Regions from separate parts of the Mycobacterium sp. NGS17 genome, predicted to be linked through region 1. Evidence: predicted binding sites of a transcription regulator. Region 1 holds the regulator's gene; the other holds the start of a gene.
The links. The regulator LexA, encoded in region 1, represses DNA repair genes until DNA is damaged. The targets are predictions, from matches to a motif close to CGAACANNTGTTCG.
Positions count from the first base shown of each region.

Region 2: a site for LexA is predicted at 3,966-3,979, ahead of cofD (2-phospho-L-lactate transferase). Genes of this name have one in related genera too.

Region 1 is NZ_JCALED010000004.1:403,301-410,320, forward strand. It holds gene AC5Y7E_RS12090 (peroxynitrite isomerase) at 1-315, opposite strand, end outside; gene nrdR (transcriptional regulator NrdR) at 368-832, opposite strand; gene AC5Y7E_RS12100 (LysM peptidoglycan-binding domain-containing protein) at 931-1,425, opposite strand; gene lexA (transcriptional repressor LexA) at 1,719-2,417, shown strand; gene AC5Y7E_RS12110 (LGFP repeat-containing protein) at 2,435-4,642, opposite strand; gene AC5Y7E_RS12115 (acyl-CoA dehydrogenase family protein) at 5,275-6,435, opposite strand; gene hflX (GTPase HflX) at 6,618-7,020, opposite strand, start outside.
Region 2 is NZ_JCALED010000013.1:90,361-97,380, forward strand. It holds gene AC5Y7E_RS22880 (TobH protein) at 1-942, opposite strand, end outside; gene AC5Y7E_RS22885 (phosphomannomutase/phosphoglucomutase) at 939-2,336, opposite strand; gene AC5Y7E_RS22890 (DUF3499 domain-containing protein) at 2,412-2,855, opposite strand; gene AC5Y7E_RS22895 (metallopeptidase family protein) at 3,044-3,466, shown strand; gene AC5Y7E_RS22900 (WhiB family transcriptional regulator) at 3,528-3,866, opposite strand; gene cofD (2-phospho-L-lactate transferase) at 4,256-5,257, shown strand; gene AC5Y7E_RS22910 (coenzyme F420-0:L-glutamate ligase) at 5,254-6,603, shown strand; gene AC5Y7E_RS22915 (NUDIX domain-containing protein) at 6,644-7,020, shown strand, end outside.

The DNA of each region.
Region 1 (7,020 bases):
TTCGATGAGGTCACCAGTGACCGAGTAGGTGCCGACCTCGATTTCGGTGATGCCGCTGGGATGCGCCAGCACCAATTCGATGTGACCTGGTTGCGGCACCCGAAGGTAGCCGGTTTCGGCGTGCAACGGCTTCCCGTCGGCAACCGCCCTGGTTTTCTGTCCGTAGGCGAGAAACGGCTTACCGACGTGGGCGAACACGACTTCTTCGAGATAGTCGAAGGGCGGGATCGTCGGGTATTTACCCGCACCCTGGCCGGACCAGGTCCCAAGGAGCGGGGCAAGCGCCGCGAGGTCGGGGTGCAAGTCCGTGGGCATGAAAGCGAGCCTAGCCCGGCGAGGTTGCGGGCAATCGGAGCCCGGCCCGGTGTCAGCCCCGAGCTGCCACTCTGCGGTGATCCCGCATTGCCTGGATCTCGCGTTCGAAATCGTCCGCGGACTCGAATGACCGATAGACGGAGGCGAACCGCAAGTAAGCCACCTCGTCCAGGTCGCGTAGCGGCCCCAGAATGGCCAACCCGACCTCGTGACTGGGGATCTCCGGTGAGCCCGCCGCGCGCACGGTGTCTTCGACCTGCTGGGCCAGCAGGTTGAGCGCATCGTCATCGACCTGTCGCCCCTGGCAGGCCCGACGGACGCCGCTGACGACCTTCTCCCTGCTGAACGGCTCCGTGACGCCGCTGCGCTTGACCACCGCCAGGACCGCGGTCTCCACCGTGGTGAAACGCCGTCCGCACTCGGGACAGGATCGGCGACGCCGAATGGCCTGGCCTTCATCGGTTTCGCGGGAGTCGATCACCCGCGAGTCGGGATGGCGACAGAACGGACAGTGCATGACCGCTCCTTCGTCGCGCCGACAAGATACCGCAGGACCTTGAGCGTACCCGCGCGCTGACCTGCACGGCTAACACATCGGTTTCGGCGCAACGCCACTCAGCCGACCGGAGCGATGAGGGTCTGGCCCGCCAGCAGGTTGGGCGAGTGCAGATCGTTGAGTTCGCGGATGCGATCGGCGACCTGGGGTGCCGGCGCGCCGGGCGCCACGCGGTGCGCGAAATCCTGGAGCGACTCCCCCGCGTCGACGCGGACGACGGCGAGCCGGTCGGGAAGCTGGGTCGCCGAGTTCGAGGAGTCGCCGTTGAGCACCTGGCCGACGTTCGCGACGAGACCCAGCCACAGCGTGATCGCACCGGCGGCCAGCGCCAGCCCGATGGTCGACGCCCAGGTGGCGGCGCGCCTGCGGTGCGGAGCGACGGACATTGCCACCCCGGTGCCGTAGTAGCGCGTGGCGGCGCCCGCGGGCCGCGACGGCGCGGGCCGGCGGGACCGGGCCAGCCCCTCCCGTCCGTAGCGAGCCCCCAGGACGGGTCCATTGATCGGGCGCCGAAGACTGCTGGTACGCGGCGCGGGCGTGTGGATGACTGTCATCTTCGTTCCTCCGGTCAACTAGCTCTCGCTCGTGTGTTCGACACTAATCGCTTGTATGTTCGAAACCGAACATTTGAGCGAAGCGTGTCGCACGAGCAAACGCTAGATCACACCACCGACAAGTTCGTCGGCCTCTACCACTGTCACGAGCACTCAAATACCCGATATCTCGAAGAGTTACACATTTGTGATTCGTCCGGCTTCGCGCTTGTTTTGCGCCGACGCGAACCGCCGCGACACGCCACTCGAACACATGTTTGATTCTTGTCCTCGGTGCGGCTACATTCGGTGCCATGGGCGACAGCAACGACGTTTCATCGGCCGGTCCCGAGGGTCGGCTGCACTCCGTGGATTCCTCGCTGACCGAACGGCAGCGCACCATTCTGAATGTCATCCGCGCCTCGGTCACCAGCCGCGGCTACCCGCCGAGCATCCGGGAGATCGGCGATGCCGTCGGTCTGACGTCGACGTCATCGGTGGCGCACCAGCTTCGCACCCTGGAGCGCAAGGGTTACCTGCGCCGCGACCCCAACCGCCCGCGGGCCGTCGACGTCCGCGGGGCCGACGACGACGTGGCGGCCCCCACCACCGAAGTGGCCGGTTCGGACGCCCTACCGGAACCCACGTTCGTCCCGGTGCTCGGGCGCATCGCGGCCGGCGGACCCATCCTGGCCGAAGAGGCCGTCGAAGACGTCTTTCCCCTGCCGCGCGAATTGGTCGGTGAGGGCACGCTTTTCCTGCTCAAGGTCGTCGGTGATTCGATGGTCGATGCCGCGATCTGCGACGGCGACTGGGTGGTGGTCCGTCAGCAGAACGTCGCCGACAACGGTGACATCGTCGCGGCGATGCTCGACGGCGAGGCCACGGTCAAGACGTTCAAACGCGCCGGCGGCCAGGTGTGGCTGATGCCGCACAACCCGGCGTTCGATCCCATCCCGGGCAACGACGCCAGCGTGCTGGGCAAGGTCGTCACCGTCATCCGCAAGGTCTGACGCGCGCCCGGCCTCGGTCAGTCAGCCCGGGTGAAGCCGTTGGCCTGAGCGACTTCTTCGCTCGACAACCAGAGCTCGGCGAGCGTGTCCTGATACAGGTCGCTACCCGGCATGTAGTACAAGCCGTAGCGAGCGCTGGCCTTGACGGGGTATCCGTCGGGCGCCTGGTACGGATCATCGAGCGGCAGGTGGATCGTGGGTCGCCCGTCCGGGGCAGCCAGGCCGTTTTCCGAGGCGTCATCGGCGGCGTGCCGGCCGCTTCGCGCCGGAGGCCCGGCCGCGACCGCATCGGCGACCGCGGCGGCTCCCACCGCCGTGTCCGTCATGTCGGCCTCCGTCGCGGTGTGCGCTTCGGGTTCGACGTCCGGTTCCGGCGCCGCGAGGTCGAGGTATTCGTCTTCTGGCTCAGCGGTTTCCAGGAGGCCTTCCGCCGCGTCGCCCTCCGGCGGGATGCCGGAAACGGCGACGTCGGGGTACTCGTCTTCCGGATACGCCTCCTGCGGATAACCCGCATCGGGGCCGTCGGCGTCGACGTAGGCGGCGTCGTCCGCCGCCTCGGGCTCGGCGACCTCGGGGACGCCGTCGGTGTAGTCGGCGTAGTCGGCCCCCGCCTCGGCATACTCGTCCTCCGACAGCATCTCCGCGGAGACGACCGGGATCGAGTCGGTATCGACGGCGTCGGGGTCTTCCTCCTCGTGGAACCGATAGTCGCTATCGGCAGGAGCCTGACGTTGCCAGCTGACCCGCCCGGCGTCCGGTTCCGGCTCCGGTTGATGCGTCGCGCCGAGCCCGAACGGGTCGGCGCCGACGTCGGCATCGTCGTGGCCCCAGCGCTCGTCGGCGTCGTAGCCGAGGTTCCCCCCGTGACCGGGCGCGTAGGCCGCCGCCTCCTCGTGCGCAGGCCGGCGCCGCCCACCGAACAGCACCCACGCCATCAGCACGAGCAGCGCCAGCACCGGAATGGCGACCACCAGCCACCACCAGTGCCAGGTGGACTTCTTCGGGCGCGCCGGCAGGGCCGAATTGCTCGGCTGGTCCTGACCCGACACCTGCAGCCCGGACAGCAGCGGCGCCAGGTTGGACGGATCGGTGCTGAACGTGTTCTTCGCCCGGTTCCACGAAACCTTGCCGCCGGTGAACTGCTGGGAGATCACGTCGCCGTTGACGGCCTGGTCGCCGACCGGGGCGCCGAGCTTGCCCGCCGGAGCGCGCAATTTGTCCCACGCCACCTTCATCGCCCCACGCACGACGAAGGCGCCGTGGTCGGGCGTCCAGAAGATGACCGGCTTGTCGGCAGCGGAGAAGGTGGCGACGCGGCTGGCACGCCCGATGTTGCCGTCGGTTTCGTTGGCGGTCGGGAATCCCAGGTCGCTGCCGACCGGTCCCCCCAGCGACTCGTATTTGGCCAGGATGTCGCTCTCGACCGCATTCGCGCCGGTGGCCGGGGTGAAGAACACCTTGCCGCCGGCGAAGTTCTGGGCGATTCCGTCGCCGCCGATCGGATACTGCCCGCCCTGCTTGGCGCCCAGGGGTCCGGTGGGGCCGCCCGCCGCGCGCCAGGCGGTATTGATCGCCGCGGTGGGATCGATCGCCACCTGCAGGCCCTTGAGTTGGTCGGCCAGCGCCGGCGGTTCGGTGGTGAACTGCTTGGTCTGCCTGTTCCACGAGACCTGGCCGCCGCTGAATTTCTGTGAGGACACCTCGCTGCTGTAGGTCTCGTCGCCGACCGGCACACCGAGCACCCCGCCCGAGCTGCCCAGCTTGTCCCAGGCGGCGTTCAGGGCGCCGCGCACCACGTGTGCGCCGTGCTCGGGCGTCCAGAAGATCACCGGCTTGTCGCTGGCGGAGAAGGTGATCACCCGGCTGTCCGGACCGGCGAGACCCGGAACTTCGTCGATCGCCGGGAAGCCCAGATCGCTGCCGGCCGGCCCGCCCAGCGACTCGTACTTGTCCAGGACAGGCCCGTAGGCGAATCTGGCCCCGGTGGCCGGGGTGAAGAACATCTTGCCGCCGTCGAAGTCCAGGGCGAAACCGTCCCCGACGGGGTACACGTCGCCCTTGCGGGCGCCCAATGGCGAGGTGTCGCCGCCGGCCTTGTCCCACGCGGCCATGATCGCCGCCTCGGCGTCGCCTATCGGACTCGCTACCGCGGTGGGGGCCAACAAGACCGCGGCCAGCGCCGTGGTCGTCAAGCTGACCAGCGCGCTTCCGATCAGCCTGCGCATGTGACCTCTCTGCACCTTCACCAAGCCTCCCAGCCGGCGGACATGGCTCTTTTAGCGGCTATGCCCTTATTTGCATAACCGGCGAGCGGGCGGTACTCGCGCCGGAAATGGACCCGCGCACGATCAGCCTTATCGTCGGGCTCGCATAACTTTGCTCCAAGCAACAAGAAATGCGAAGTCAAATCACGAATTTTACAAAAACGGATACCACACCGATGTCGAAATGATGCCTGCCCATGGCCCAATCGCGATCCGCCGTGCCACCGTTCGCGCGGTGTAGCGGATATCGCACGGGAGGGCGGCGGGAACGCACGATCGAGCGACGACGCCGGACTGCCGACTCGCACAGCAGAATTGCGCGGCGCGGATGAGCCGACGGCGCGATCGCGGGGCTGACTATGCGCGATGACGCGGTCGGCGCACCGGAAACACATGCGCCGACGGTACGTGAGCCGGCGGCGCATTCACGGTCCGCCCCCCACACCCGCACCACGCGCATCGGTCGGTTTGTCGCTCACGGCAATAGGACCGTGCGAGACAACTCCCGAATGTCGGTCGCGTCCAGCGATTCGCGGCTATTGCTGCCCCGATATCGCCCGCGGGTGGGAGGCCGCTATCCAGAAAACGAAACGCTAGACGCCGAGGCTGCGTCCGATGATTTCCTTCATGATCTCGGTCGTGCCGCCGTAGATCGTTTGCACCCGGGCGTCCAAAAAGGCACGGGCAACCGGATATTCACGCATGTAGCCGTAACCGCCGTGCAGTTGCAGGCAGCGGTCGATCAGCTGCACCTGCTTTTCGGTGCAGTACCACTTGGCCATCGCGGCCTGTTCCGCCGTCAGCTTGTGATCCAGGTGCAGGCGGACGAACTCGTCGACCATCATGCGGACCACGGTCGCCTCCGTCGCCAGCTCGGCCAGCACGAAGCGGCTGTTCTGGAAGCTGCCGATCGGCTTGCCAAATGCCTTGCGCTCCTTGGTGTATTGCAGGGTCTGCTCGAGCACCTGCTCCATGGCCGCGGCGGCCATGATGGCGATCGAGATGCGTTCCTGCGGCAGATTCTGCATGAGGTAGATGAATCCCATGCCCTCCTTGCCCAGCAGGTTTTCGGCCGGCACGTGCACGTCGGTGAACGACAGCTCGGCGGTGTCCTGGGCGTCGAGCCCGATCTTGTCCAAGTGGCGCCCGCGCTCGAAGCCCTCCATGCCGCGCTCGACGGCGAGCAGCGAGAAACCCTGAGAGCCCTTTTCCGGGTCGGTCTGCGCGACCACGAGCACCAGGTCGGAGTTGATTCCGTTGGTGATGAACGTCTTTGAGCCGTTGAGCACGTAGTGGTCGCCCTGCTTGACGGCACGGGTCTTGATGCCCTGCAGGTCGCTACCCGTTCCCGGCTCGGTCATCGCGATCGCCGTAATCAGCTCTCCGGTACAGAATTTCGGCAGCCAGCGCTGCTTCTGCTCTTCGGTGGCCAACGCCAACAGGTATGGCGCGACGATGTCGTTGTGCAGGCCGAATCCGATGCCGCTGTAGCGGCCGGCGGTGGTCTCCTCGGTGATGATCGCGTTGTACCGGAAGTCGGGGTTGCCGCCGCCGCCGTACTCTTCGGGCACCGCCATGCCGAGGAAGCCTTGCTTGCCGGCCTCGAGCCACACACCGCGGTCGACGATCTTCTCTTTCTCCCACTCGTCGTGGTAGGGCGCTACGTGGCGCTCGAGGAAGCCCCGGTAGGACTCACGGAACAGGTCATGCTCTGACTCGAAAAGAGTGCGCTGATATTTGATGGCGCTGCTCATGGAAGACCTCCGGCGACTGGGAATACTGCAGCCCAAGATATACCAACCGGACGGTTGGTAGGCAGCCGGCGGGGCGCTAGCGGCCGCTAGCGGGCGGCCCGAGCTGCCGCGACACTGCAACTAGGCACAAGACACGCCGATGCGGGGGTGCGTGGTTGCAGTCTCGACGCACTAGCACGCGTTCAGCGCGCGGCGAACTCGCGCAGCCGACCGGCCAGGGCCAGTGGGACCCGGGCCCGGATGCGGGTGCCCTCGGCGTTGTGCTCCTCCTGCTGGACGCGCCCATCGGCGTGCAGGCGAGCCACCAGGTCGCCGCGGTGGTACGGGATCACGACGTCGACGGGGGTGTCGGCGGGAACGGCGAGCTCGGCGATCCGGCGGCGCAGGGCGTCGATACCATCGCCGGTGCGTGCGGACACGAACATGGCACCGGGCAGCGCATGGCGGAGCTTGGCCAGCGTCAAATCGCTTGCGGCGTCAACCTTGTTCACCACCACCAGCTCCTGCGGCACTGCACCGTCGTGGTCGGTCCCGTAATCGGCGACGACTTCGGAGACCACCTGGCGGACCGCGTTGATCTGTGCC
Region 2 (7,020 bases), on a different contig from region 1:
GTACACGTCGTCGAGCCCGGCCGTCCGCGCGGCCACACCCGTCTGCTCGGACTCCAGGACGACGGCCAGCACACGCAATCGCTGCGGCAGCGGTCCGTCGATCTGTTCGTCGTGGAACAGCGCGGTGTCGGGATCCTCGAAGCCGCCCGCCGCCCCCGCGCGCAAGGCGACCACCGCGTCCGCGAGGCAGGCGGCCGGAGTCACCTGGTTCGCGACCCGCAGCAGCACCGAGCTGCCGTGCCGGGCCAGCGCGAGCGTCGCGGCCCCGTCGCCGGCCAGCACCACCTGGCGCTCGGCGATCCGCGCGGCCAGCAGCTTGGCCGGGTTGGTGAACAGCTCGCGGGCGGCGCTGTTGCGCAGCGCCTCGGCATCCAGCTCGTCGGCGAGCAACGCCAGGTCGACCTTAGGCCGGGGGTCCACGGCGTGCAGCAGCGCGAGCCCGGCGGCCAGATACCGGCACAGGCCGAACTCGTCGGGAACCCAGAGCCGAGGCGCCAGCACCGCCGCTCCCCCGGCGGTGGCGTCCCGCAACGGACCCTCATAGGGCGCCGCCACGACCACCCGCGCGCCGCGGCGCAAGCCCGTGGCGGCCGCGGCGACCAGCGCGGGATCGCCCGGATCGCCGCCCGCGACGACCAGCACATCGAGCGGGCCCACCCACGGCGGTGCCTCGCCGGCCAGAGTGAAGGGCTGGGAAGCGGTTCCGCCCATCGTCGCGGCCAGCATCGTTCCGGCCGTCTCGGCGGTGCCGCGCCCGGCGACCCAGATGACGCTGCGCGGACGGTCGTCGGCACCCAGCGGGGCCAGCGCACCCTCGTCGACCGCGGCGGCGACCGCACGCACCTGGGCACCGGCCGACGAAGCGGCGCGCAGCAGGCCGTCGCGGTCGGCGGCCAGCAGGCCCTCGGTGTCCTCCAGATCGATCGCCCGGGTGGCGTTCACGGTGCGGCCTTCGCGCCCGCCGAGGCCGCCGTGATTTCGGAACTGATCTGGGCGACCACCGCGGCCACGTCCTCAACCGTGCGCGCCTCCACGTTCAGCCGCAGCAACGGCTCGGTGTTGGAGCTGCGCAGGTTGAACCAGCTGCCGTCGCCCAGGTCGGCCGTCACCCCGTCCACATGATCGAGGGAGTGAATCCGGGCGCCGAACGACTTGAGCACCGCTTCCGTGCACTGCCCGGCGTCGGCGACGGTGAAGTTGATTTCGCCCGACGATTCGTAGCGCTGGTAGTCCGCGGTCAGCTCCGACAACGGGCGGTCCTGCTCGCCGAGGGCGGCCAGCACGTACAGCGCGGCCAGCATCCCCGAGTCGGCACCCCAGAAGTCGCGGAAGTAGTAGTGCGCCGAATGTTCGCCGCCGAAGATCGCGCCGGTGTCGGCCATCAACGCCTTGATATAGGAGTGCCCCACCCGCGACCGCAGCGGGGTGCCGCCGCGCTCGGCGACCAGTTCGGGCACCGCGCGCGAGGTGATCACGTTGTGGATGATCGTCGCGCCGATCTCCCGGCTCAACTCACGGGCGGCCACCAGGCTGGTCACCGTCGACGGCGACACGGGGTTGCCGCGTTCGTCGACGACGAAGCAGCGATCGGCGTCGCCGTCGAAGGCCAGGCCGATGTCGGCGCCGGTCTCGCGCACGAACGCCCGCAGGTCCTCCAGGTTGGCGGGGTCGAGCGGGTTGGCCTCGTGATTGGGGAACGAGCCGTCGAGCTCGAAGTACAACGGCTCCAACGTGATCGAGCCGATCGGGCCGAGCACGGCGGGCGTGGTGAGGCCGGCCATGCCGTTGCCGGCGTCCACGGCCACCCGTAGCGGGCGCAGCCCGGATGTGTCCACCAGCGACCGCAGGAACTGTCCGTAGTCGGCCAGCACGTCGCGATCGCTCGCGTCTCCCGGTTGCCCGTCGTAGGCGTCGACGCCGGCGATCACGTCGTCGGCGACCAGCCGCAGCCCGGTCTCGGCGCCCACCGGTTTGGCCCCCGCCCGGCACAGCTTGATGCCGTTGTAGGCCGCCGGGTTGTGGCTCGCGGTGAACATGGCGCCCGGGCAGTCCAGCAGTCCGGAGGCGAAGTAGAGCTGATCGGTGGACGCCAGGCCGATGCGCACCACGTCCAGTCCCTGGCTCCGCACCCCGGCGGCGAACGCCGCCGCCAGCGCGGGCGAACTGTCCCGCATGTCGTGGCCGATGACGACCTGGCGGGCGCCCTCGCCGCGCATGAGTTTGGCGAAGGCTGCGCCGAGATCGGTGACCAGCGACTGGTCGAGCTCTTCGCCGACTAGCCCACGCACGTCGTATGCCTTGACGACACGGTGGACAGTCGCGGCGGGCCGAGACATGCGGGACTCCTGACGACGTGAACTCTTGGCGTCAGCCTATCGGGCTACGGAGAACTGAGGTCACCACCGTCAGGGCTAGTCGCTGGGATCGGGCAGCACGCGCAGATGTCCGCGGCGCCGTCCGGAGCGATGCTCGGGCGGTGCCAGCAGGCTGCTACTGGGCGCGGTGGCCTGAGATCCGCCGTGATGGATGTGCGCGTCGGAGAAGCCGTTCACGGGGGCCGCCGCGTAGGGCGCGCCGCGATCGCCGCCCTCGCGCACCGCGTCGGCCAGGGCGACCAAGTCGTCCTCGTCGGGGTGGGCGGGCTCCGAAAGGAGGGGTCCGGCGTGGCGCACCAGCTCCCACCCGCGAGGCGCGGTGATCCGGCCGGCATGGTTGACGCACAAATCCCAGGAATGCGGTTCCCGCGCGGTCGCCAACGGACCGACGACCGCCGTCGAGTCCGAGTAGACGAACGTCAGGGTTGCCACGGCGTAGTGCGGGCACCCGGGCCGGCAACAGCGACGGGGAACGTTCACGATCGAAAGGCTATCGTGCGCAAACGTCGCCGAAGCACCGGACACGCGCAACTGGCCGGCCCTCGATGTGCAACCGTTACCATCGGCGCGTGGGTGATTCGCGCAGCTCCCCGCGAAGAGATCGGTTCTCCGGCGGACCGGCTCCGCGCCGGACCGGGACCCACCGACTCTTCCGCAGGGGCCGCGATATGCGCGGTCCGCTATTGCCCCCGACCGTGCCGGGGTGGCGCAGCCGCGCCGAGCGTTTCGACATGGCGGTGCTGGAGGCCTACGAACCCATCGAGCGAAGCTGGCAGGATCGGCTGGCCGAACTCGACGTGGCCGTCGACGAGATTCCGCGCATCTCGGCCAAGGATCCCGACAGTGTGCAGTGGCCACCCGAGGTGATCGCCGACGGGCCGATCCCGCTGGCGCGGTTGATCCCGGCCGGCGTCGACATCCGCGGCAACTCCACGCGGGCGCGAATTGTGTTGTTCCGCAAGCCAATTGAGCGACGGGCGAAAGACACCGTCGAACTCGGCGACCTGCTGCACGAAATCCTGGTGGCCCAGGTCGCGATCTACCTCGACGTCGAGCCGTCGGTCATCGATCCGACGATCGACGACGAATAACTGCTGCTCGCGCGTGAGAGCTGGCGGCTTAACACTCAGCGCGCGTTGCGATCAGCGTGCGTCAGATGATGCCGCGCTTGAGGCGGCGGCGCTCGCGTTCGGACAAACCGCCCCAGATGCCGAAGCGCTCGTCGTGCTCGAGGGCGTACTCGAGGCACTCATGACGCACCTCGCACCCCAGGCAGATCTTCTTGGCCTCGCGGGTGGAGCCACCCTTCTCCGGGAAGAAGGCCTCGGGGTCGGTCTGGGCGCACAGCGCGCGGTCCTGCCATTGGTCGGCAGCCGGCTCCGGCATGGGCTCGGGCTCGAATGCGATTGGCGCATCAGGAACCACGGTCAGATGCGGCCGAGCGGGGCGGTCCAGTGCCGGGTCGATGTCGGTGTGCGGCGTGCTCGCCATGGCGCCCTGAAAAGTTTCGTAAGACATACGGTCGTCCGCCTCCTCAGCTTGATTGAGAGAGAGTGATTGGTTTCCCACTGTTCTGATGTACAGACAATTCGAACAAGTGATCGAATCTCGGTCTGCGACACCGGAGTCGGCCGGCCAACCGGGAAATGACACTGTTGTGATTAGACACGGGTTGACCTGCCGGGTCAAGCACTTCGGCGCATTTCCATACCATCTCGTGATCGAATTTCGGCGTTTCTGTTGTTTTGGGCCTTCGGCGTGTCGATCACAGTGCCCTCAACTTCCTCAGGAGTTGCCCACAACCGGTGGGGAACCGCAACTTTGAGGCACCCCCGGTGGGCCCACCACAGCGCCGCCGCCGGGCAGTACTGTCGTGCAATGTGAAGGTCACCGTTCTGGTCGGTGGGGTTGGCGGCGCCCGCTTCCTGCTGGGGGTTCAACAGTTGTTCGGGCTCGGTCAGTTTCAACCGCAACGGCGCCCGGACACGGAGGCCGACAGTCACGAGCTGACGGCGATCGTCAACATTGGCGATGACGCCTGGATACACGGACTGCGAATCTGCCCCGATTTGGACACCTGCATGTACACCTTAGGTGGAGGTGTAGATCCGGAGCGAGGGTGGGGGCACCGAAACGAAACCTGGCACGCCAAAGAGGAATTGGCGCGCTACGGGGTGCAACCGGATTGGTTCGGGCTCGGCGACCGCGACCTGGGCACCCACCTGGTGCGCACCCAGATGCTGGGCGCCGGCTACCCCCTGTCGCAGATCACCACCGCGCTGTGCGACCGCTGGCAGCCCGGCGCGCGGCTGTTGCCCGCCAGCGACGACCGGTGCGAGACCCACGTCGTGATAACCGATCCCGACGACGGCAGCCGGCGGGCCATTCACTTCCAGGAGTGGTGGGTGCGGTACCGGGCCCAGGTGCCCACGCACAGCTTCGCCTTCGTGGGCGCCGAAAAGGCGGCCGCCACAATCGATGCCACGGCGGCCATCGCGGACGCCGACGTCATCCTGCTGGCGCCGTCCAACCCGGTGGTGAGCGTCGGCGCCATCCTGGCCGTGCCCGGCATTCGCGGCGCGTTGCGCGCCGCACGCGCCCCGATCGTCGGCTACTCGCCGATCATCGGTGGAAAGCCTTTGCGCGGCATGGCCGATGCCTGCCTGTCGGTGATCGGGGTCGACTCCACCGCCGAGGCGGTCGCCCGGCACTACGGCGCGCGCCGCGACACCGGCATCCTGGACGGCTGGCTGGTGAGCGAAGACGATCGCGCCGACATCGACGGCGTCGAGGTGCGCTCGGTGCCGCTGGTGATGACCGACCCGAAGGCGACGGCCGAGATGGTCAGGGCCGGGCTCGACCTGGCGGGGGTGACGCCATGACGCGCGCCGGCGAGCACGGCGCCGCCGCCGCCATCGAAATCCTGCCCGTCGCCGGGCTGCCCGAATTCCGGCCCGGCGACGATCTTGGCGCGGCCGTCGCCGCGGCGGCCCCGTGGCTGCGCGACGGCGACATCGTCGTGGTCACCAGCAAGGCGGTGTCCAAGTGCGAGGGCCGGCTGGTGCCGGCGCCGCAGGATCCCGAAGAGCGCGACCGGCTGAGGCGCAAGCTGGTCGACGACGAAGCCGTCCGGGTGCTGGCCCGCAAGGGCCGAACCCTGATCACCGAGAACCGGATCGGCCTGGTGCAGGCCGCCGCGGGCGTGGACGGATCCAACGTCGGGCGCGACGAACTGGCGCTGCTGCCGGTCGACCCGGACGGCAGCGCCGCGGCGCTGCGGGCCGCGCTGCGCCGGCGCCTCGGGGTCGACGTCGCGGTGGTCATCACCGACACGATGGGCCGCGCCTGGCGCAACGGCCAGACCGACGCGGCCGTGGGCGCGGCGGGTCTGGCTGTGCTGCACGGCTATTCGGGGGCCGTCGACCAGCACGGCAACGAGCTGCTGGTCACCGAGGTGGCGGTGGCCGACGAGGTCGCCGCCGCCGCCGATCTGGTCAAGGGCAAACTGACGGCGATGCCGGTGGCGGTGGTGCGGGGCATGTCCGTGACCGACGACGGCTCGACCGCGCGGCAGTTGTTGCGGCCGGGCACCGAAGACCTGTTCTGGCTCGGCACCGCCGAAGCCCTCGAGGCGGGCCGCCGCGAGGCGCAGCTGCTACGGCGATCGGTGCGCCGGTTCAGCGCCGAGCCGGTGCCGGCGGATTTGTTGGAAGCCGCCGTCGCCGAGGCGCTGACCGCGCCGGCGCCCCACCACACCCGCCCGGTGCGGTTCGTCTGGCTACAGACCCCGGCTACCCGGACCCGGCTACTGGATCGCATGAAGGACAAGTGGCGCGCGGACCTCGCCGGTGACGGCCGGCCCGCCGACTCGATCGACCGGCGGGTGGCGCGCGGCCAGATCCTCTACGACGCGCCGGAAGTCGTCATCCCGATCCTGGTGCCCGACGGTGCCCACCCGTATCCCGACGCCGCCCGCACCGCCGCCGAGCACACCATGTTCACGGTCGCGGTCGGCGCGGCCGTGCAGGCCCTGCTGGTCGCACTCGCCGTGCGCGGGCTGGGCAGCTGCTGGATCGGCTCGACGATCTTCGCCGCCGACCTGGTGCGCGCCGAGCTCGGGCTGCCCGCCGACTGGGAGCCGTTGGGCGCCATCGCCATCGGCTATGCCGCCGAACCGGCCGGGCCGCGCGATGTCCCGGACCCCGGTGATCTGCTGATCCGCAAGTGATACTGGGCCCAGGGTGTCGTTGCGGGATCGGCGGGGTGCGATGAGCGTTCGGGAGTCGGCGATCGCGATGCTGTCGGATTGGGAGCCACCCGACCCGGCCCAGGATTCGTTGCGCCACGCGGTGTTGGCGTTCGTGCACGCCCGCAGCGATGCGTGCCGGCGCGAATGCGTGCCGGGGCATGTGACCGCCTCGACGCTGGTTCTCGACCACTCCGGCAGCAAGGTGCTGCTGACGTTGCATCCCCGCCTCGGAAGGTGGGTGCAGCTGGGCGGCCACTGCGACGATGACGACGCCGACGTCCTCGCCGCCGCCCTGCGCGAGGCCGCCGAGGAGTCCGGGATCGACGCGCTGCGCATCGAACCCCGCCTGGCCGCGCTGCACGTGCACCCGGTGACCTGCTCGCTGGGCGTGCCGAC